2 linked regions of the Bradyrhizobium sp. WD16 genome follow. The protein of the gene in region 1 interacts with the protein of each later gene in a pairwise test. Links are inferred from orthologs where the notes say so. Each region holds a gene or a part of one and is shown in the gene's direction. Other genes may lie near its edges. The genes, in order: cysE and cysK.

What was found.
Region 2: the proteins of cysE (region 1) and cysK interact in binary tests that used the Escherichia coli proteins (3 or more experiments, as listed by UniProt). The link is inferred for Bradyrhizobium sp. WD16 from one-to-one orthologs.

What each region holds. Positions count from the first base shown.
Region 1 is NZ_CP028908.1:4,024,003-4,027,134, forward strand. What follows is about bases 214-3,026. They hold cysE (serine O-acetyltransferase), read left to right. Parts: upstream 214-1,109; coding sequence 1,110-1,943; downstream 1,944-3,026. Other genes in these bases: DB459_RS18615 (alpha/beta fold hydrolase), read left to right, coding at 215-967; DB459_RS18625 (DUF3126 family protein), read left to right, coding at 2,118-2,333; DB459_RS18630 (hypothetical protein), read right to left, coding at 2,373-3,026. Also shown: DB459_RS18610 (hypothetical protein), read left to right, coding at 1-179; more of DB459_RS18630, read right to left, coding at 3,027-3,077.
Region 2 is NZ_CP028908.1:4,633,966-4,637,201, forward strand. The notes cover bases 314-3,230. They hold cysK (cysteine synthase A), read left to right. Parts: upstream 314-1,244; coding sequence 1,245-2,216; downstream 2,217-3,230. Other genes in these bases: tgt (tRNA guanosine(34) transglycosylase Tgt), read left to right, coding at 314-573; DB459_RS21445 (hypothetical protein), read right to left, coding at 692-919; DB459_RS21455 (IS4 family transposase), read left to right, coding at 2,413-3,230. Outside these bases: more of tgt, read left to right, coding at 1-313; more of DB459_RS21455, read left to right, coding at 3,231-3,236.

The sequences.
Region 1 (3,132 bases):
ACCTCGCCGTCTGGCTGTTCGGAGCCGCATTCGCGCTGCTCGGGTTGCTCGCCTCGATCAAGGCCACAACGGAACGTCTCACCGAAGCCCTGCTGCGGCGAGCCAAACTGCGCCGTGCCCGGCGCGCGGCTGTCAGGCAGGCGCGGAGCGGCCTTGCCGCCGCCCCGGTGATTGGGTAGGGCAGGCGTTCTCCAAACCCGCTCAGGATGGTCCGATGCCGAGCTTCACCAACGGCGCCGCTGAAATTGCCTATCTCGACGAAGGCGAGGGCGATCCCATTGTCCTGATCCATGGCTTCGCCTCGACCAAGAACGTCAATTGGGTTTATCCCAGTTGGGTCTCGGAACTGGCCAAGGCGGGCCGGCGCGTCATCGCGCTCGACAACCGCGGCCATGGCGAATCCACCAAGCTTTACGATCCGGAATTCTACCACATCGGCACCATGGCCGGTGACGTGCGCGCCCTGATGGATCATCTCGGCCTGCCGTGCGCCGATCTGATGGGCTATTCCATGGGCGGGCGGATCGCCGCCTATCTAGCCTACAGCGTACCCGAGCGGGTACGCTCGGCGGTCCTCGGCGGCATCGGCATGGGCCTCATCGCCGGCGGCGGCCCTTCGGAGAATGTCGCCACCGCCCTCGAGGTGGAGGATCCCGCCACCATTGCCGATCCGATGGGCCGGACCTTCCGCGCCTTCGCCGACCAGACCCGCTCCGACCGGCGGGCACTGGCTGCCTGCCTGCGCGGCTCGCGCCGGTTGATGAGCCGCGAGGAGGCTGCCGCGATCAAGGTGCCGGTACTGATCGCCGTCGGCACCACCGACGATGTCGCCGGCTCGGCGCAGGCGCTGGCCGAGGTCATCCCCGGCTCGAAGGTGCTCGACATTCCCGACCGCGACCACATGCGGGCGGTCGGCGACAAAATCTACAAGTCGGGCGTCCGGGATTTCCTCGCCGAACGGCCTTAACTACCCGGAAAGACAGGCAGTTTCCTCATCCTGGCGGACGGACGACCAGCCGGGAGGGGGATTGTCGGCTTGTCCGGACGGATTATGTGGTAAACTTGCTACTTGTTGAGGCTGTTGGACCCCATTCGTCGGACCCAGGATCATGGCCAAACCCCATTCGGACCCGCATCCCACGCTCTCTACCGTCGATCCGATCTGGACGCGGATCCGGGACGAGGCCGAAGATATCGTGCGGCGCGAGCCGGAGCTCGCGACGTTCATCTATGCGACGGTGCTTCATCACGAGAAGCTCGAGCAGTCGGTGGTGCATCGTCTCGCCGAGCGGCTCGACCACGCGGCCCTGTCCGGCGACCTGATCCGTCAGGCCTATTCGGAGGCGCTGCGCGACGAGCCCGATCTCGGCAATGCCTTCCGCGCCGATCTCGTCGCGGTCTATGATCGGGATCCCGCGACCTCGCGCTTCATCGACCCCTTGCTCTATTTCAAGGGGTTTCACGCCATCCAGGCGCATCGTCTCGCCCATTGGCTGTTGCAGCAGGGGCGCAAGGATTTTGCCTATTACGTCCAGAGCCGATCGTCCGAAGTCTTTCAGACCGACATCAATCCGGCGGCGAAGATCGGTCGCGGCATCTTCCTCGACCATGCCACCGGTCTCGTGGTCGGCGAGACCGCGGTGATCGAGGATGACGTTTCGATCCTGCATGGTGTCACGCTCGGTGGCACCGGCAAGGAGAACGAGGACCGGCACCCCAAGGTGCGGCGTGGCGTGATGATCGGCGCCGGCGCCAAGATCCTCGGCAATATCGAAGTCGGACATTGCGCGCGCATCGCCGCCGGTTCGGTGGTGGTCAAGCCGGTGCCGAACAACGTTACGGTCGCCGGCGTGCCGGCCAAGGTGGTGGGCACGGCCGGCTGCTCGGAGCCGTCGCGCACCATGAATCAGATGCTCAATGCGGGCTTCGACGGCCCGGCGTAACCGCGATTGGAAGTTCTGCGCCGCCGGTCGCCGGACGGCCCGCGTGAGCGGTGCCGGTGCTGTGCAGCTCGTTTCGGCGGGCTGTCATGCACGCTTTTTTGTCACCTGCAGTCTGGCGGTGCGCCGCTGTTTTGCCTAAACCCCTGCCAATTCCCTCTCGCGCTGGAGATACTCGTGGACGTCAAGGAAGTCAGGAAGCTCGATGCCTATCTGAAGCGGTTGTTCAGCAACCAGAAAATTCGGGTGGTGCCGCGGCCGAAGAAGGACGATTCCGCCGAGATCTATATCGGTGAGGAATTCGTCGGTGTGCTGTTCGTCGACGACGAGGACGACGATCGCTCCTACCAGGTGCAGATCGCGATCCTGGAAAGCGACCTCGAAGAAGTGTGAGTTGCGGGGCGCGCCGCCGCAGGCGGCGCGTCGTCGCCCTCAATGCGGCGGGTGCAGGTCGGCCGAGATCTGGTCCATTGCTGCAGCAATCGAGCGCCACTCGGTCAGCAGGCTGCGCGGAAAGCGGAAGGTGAGGTCTGCGCCCTCGACGCGGCGTTCGCTCAGGCAGATGCCAGGCGTGCGGGCGTCGCGGCTGCAGCGCACAACGAGCGCCGGCGCAGTGGCGACGAACAGATCCTCGCTTGCATAAGGCGTGTCGCTGCGGAAGGCGCGCGCGACGAGATCGTCGGTCGCCGTCGCCCGGCCGGTTTCCAGATAGCGTGGATAGATCGTGCGGGCGCGCTCCTCGGGCGCCAGGGCATTGCCGTGAGCGGCGATCGAGAGAAAGATCACGTCGAGGTTGGTCGGCAGGTTGTCGATCTGGTCGACGGTGACGTGCTTCGGCGTCCCGCCCGGCGCCAGCGAGGGCCAGCCGAAATCGAGGTCGACGCGATCCTGCGGCCCGGAGCGGCGCTGCACTTTCATGCGGATCGACGCCGTCGGCACGTTGAACACCGTTCCGCCGATGCTGATCGGCAGCCTGGTCGGGTCGCTGGCCCCGCCCGCCGTCCAGGTCGGCCATAACAAATAGCTCACCGCGGCGATCGCCAGGGCGCCGATCGCGCCTGAGGCGATCATGGGCAGAAGATGGCCACGACGGGCGCGGTTGGCCCGCGCGCGGCGGGACACCGAAAGCAACGACATGCGACGGGAACTGCCTGCAGCGGAGAAGAGAACGAATCGCGGGCAATTATGCCAC
Region 2 (3,236 bases), 610 kb from region 1 along the record:
GGCATCGTCCAGGGCGGCGACATCGGCGAGCTGCGCCGGCAGAGCGCCGCGGCGCTGGTCGACATCGGCTTCCACGGCTACGCCATCGGCGGGCTTGCCGTCGGCGAGCCGCAGCAGGTGATGCTGGCGATGATCGAGGAGGCGGCTCCGCTGCTGCCGGCCGAGCGGCCGCGCTATCTGATGGGGGTCGGCACGCCCGACGACATCCTGCAATCGGTCGGGCGCGGCGTCGACATGTTCGACTGCGTCATGCCGACCCGCAACGGCCGCCACGGCGTCGCCTTCACCCGCTTCGGCTCGGTCAACCTGCGCAATGCCCGCCACGCCGACGATCCACGGCCGCTCGACGAGGAGAGCCCATGGCCGGCGGCACGGAATTATTCCCGGGCCTATCTCCATCACCTGATCAAGGCCGGGGAGACGCTCGGCGCCATGCTGCTGTCCGAGATCAACATCGCCTATTATCAGAGTCTGACCGCCGGCATGCGCGAGGCGATCGCCGCCGGGCGCTTCGCCGAATTCGCCGAACGCACCCGCGCCGACTGGGCGCGCGGCGATATTGCGCCGCGCTGACCGTTCCCCTTGTCGTGAAACGCCTGATTGTGAAGGCGCGCGAACGGCGACTCTCGCCGTTCCGAAGCGGCGTGGCTGAACGAAGCTGTTCAGTCGCGAGAGTTCTGTCGCGAGTTGCTCAATTGCACCTGAGCCCGAGCGAATGCTCGGTGACAAAGCCGTAGCCGCAGGTTTCACAGCTCCACAGATAGCGAACCATGTTGTCGGGCAGGAAAGCCGAGGCTTCGGCCGCGACCATGGTGTCGGCGCAGACGGCGCAGGTCGGCAGCTCGCGTTCGCGCGGCGCCGGACGGGGCGATCTGGACCACATGACTTCCGACACAACAACTTCAGAGAGTCCCGACATCGGAGCCTCCTGAGATCGAGCAGTTTTGGATTTGCGACGCTCGTGCCCGCTGTGAATTTAGGAAACGGAATACCAGCCTCGACTAAAGTCTACACTGAAATTCTTGACGTTGTCGCAACACAAATGCGGTGCTTTGACGATTTGTGTGCTGCGGCGCATCATCGTCGCAGGCGGTGCGCCGACGTCGCCAGCGCTTAGGGTGTTCCGCTCCGACTTCATTCCGATGTTGCTCCGACATTGCGGTGCCGGGCTCCGCGCTCCGCTCCTCTGGCGTCATCGCACCGCGGCATGTTCTAATGGGACATTGCCTTTTTGGAGATCTCGCATGACCACCTCCGCTCCGTCCCCACACCGTCCTGGCCGCGGCCGCGTCTATTCCAGCATTGCCGACGCCTACGGCGACACGCCCATCGTCCGGTTGAACGCGCTGCCCCAGCGCAACGGAGTGAAGGCGACGATTCTCGCCAAACTGGAATATTTCAATCCAGCCGCCAGCGTGAAGGACCGCATCGGGGCGGCCATGGTCGCCGCCATGGAGAAGGCCGGCGTCATCAAGCCGGACACGGTGCTGGTCGAGCCGACCTCAGGCAATACCGGGATCGCGCTCGCCTTCGTCGCCGCGGCGAAGGGCTACCGCATCAAGCTGGTGATGCCGGAATCGGCGTCGATCGAACGGCGCAAGATGATGGCCTTCCTCGGCGCCGAACTGGTGCTGACGCCGGCCGCCCAGGGAATGAAGGGCGCCATCGCCAAGGCCGAGGAGCTGATCCAGACGACGCCGAACGCCGTGATGCCGCAACAGTTCAAGAACCTCGCCAATCCGGAGGTCCATCGCCGCACCACCGCCGAGGAGATCTGGAACGACACCGAGGGGAAGGTCGACATCGTCGTCGCGGGCGTCGGCACCGGTGGCACCATCACCGGCATCGGCCAGGTGCTCAAGCCGCGCAAGCCGTCGCTGCGCATGGTCGCGGTCGAGCCCGAGGAGAGCCCGGTGCTCTCCGGCGGCCAGCACTCGCCGCACAAGATCCAGGGCATCGGCGCCGGTTTCGTGCCCGACATCCTCGATCGCGCGGTGATCGACGAGATCGTCAAGGTCAACAGCGCGACGGCGATCGAGACCTCCCGGGCCATGGCGCGCAGCGAGGGCATCGCCGGCGGGATCTCGTCCGGGGCGGCCATCGCCGCGGCGCTCGAACTCGGCAAGCGTCCGGAAAACGCCGGCAAGACCATCGTCGCCATCGTGCCTTCCTTCTCGGAGCGCTATCTGTCCACGGCGCTGTTCGAAGACATCTGAGACCAATGAACCTCAGGCACGCCCCGGCCGTATTCCAGTCGCCCGGTCAAAGCCCTACGATATGCACACATCTCCGGATCCTCTTGCGGCGCCTCCCATTTTCTGAATCGATGGTAGTCGCAAGATTCTGGGGAACAGAAATGGAAGGTGGTTTGGGACGGTTCGGCGACCGGCGCCTGGAAAAAGGGGGGCCGGCTTGCTGGCCCGTCTGGTCAGTGTCGGTCAATCCGGCATCAGCGTGCGTCGCGTGGGGGGCAATCGCGCCGGCGAGATGCGCATTACGCGTTTTTTGCGTAACCCGCGTGTGAGACCGGACGAGATGGTCGCGACCGCCCGCGCGCGTACCGCCGGGCTGGTCAGGGGGCGGCACATCCTGGCGATCCAGGACACCACGACCCTGCGCGACGATGGCAAGCAACGCAGTTTGAACCTGCATCCAATGATCGCGGTGGATGCCCATGATGGCGGGCTGCTCGGACTTGTCGATGCGGTGTTCCTTAGCCACGTTGGTGGCAAGAAGCATCTATGCAAAAAGCGGCCCTTCGCCGAAAAAGAGAGTAGCCGCTGGCTCGACGCGACCAATACAGCAGCCAGCCTGGTTGCGTCCGGAGCGGCCTGCGTCACCGTCGTGGCCGACCGGGAAAGCGATATTTATGAGGAATTCGCCTGCCGTCCCATTGAGACCGAACTGCTGATCCGCGCCCATCATGATCGCGTGCTGGAAGACGGAGGCATGCTCTATGAGTGCATGGAGGGTGTCGCTGAACTGGGCCGCGAGACGATCGATCTGCCGGCCAATCCGGGCCGAGCCGCCCGTCAGGCAGTGCTGGCGCTGCGGGCGCGTGATGTCACCCTGAAGCGGCCGAAACGCAACCGCCCCGCCGAGGCGGCCAAACTGCCGAAGACAGTCACTCTCACCTTGGTGGAAGCACGTGAGATCGATCCGCCGGACACCGTGACGCCGGTACATTGGCGGCTGCTGACAACGCACAGGGTGGCGACGCTGGCGCAAGCATTACT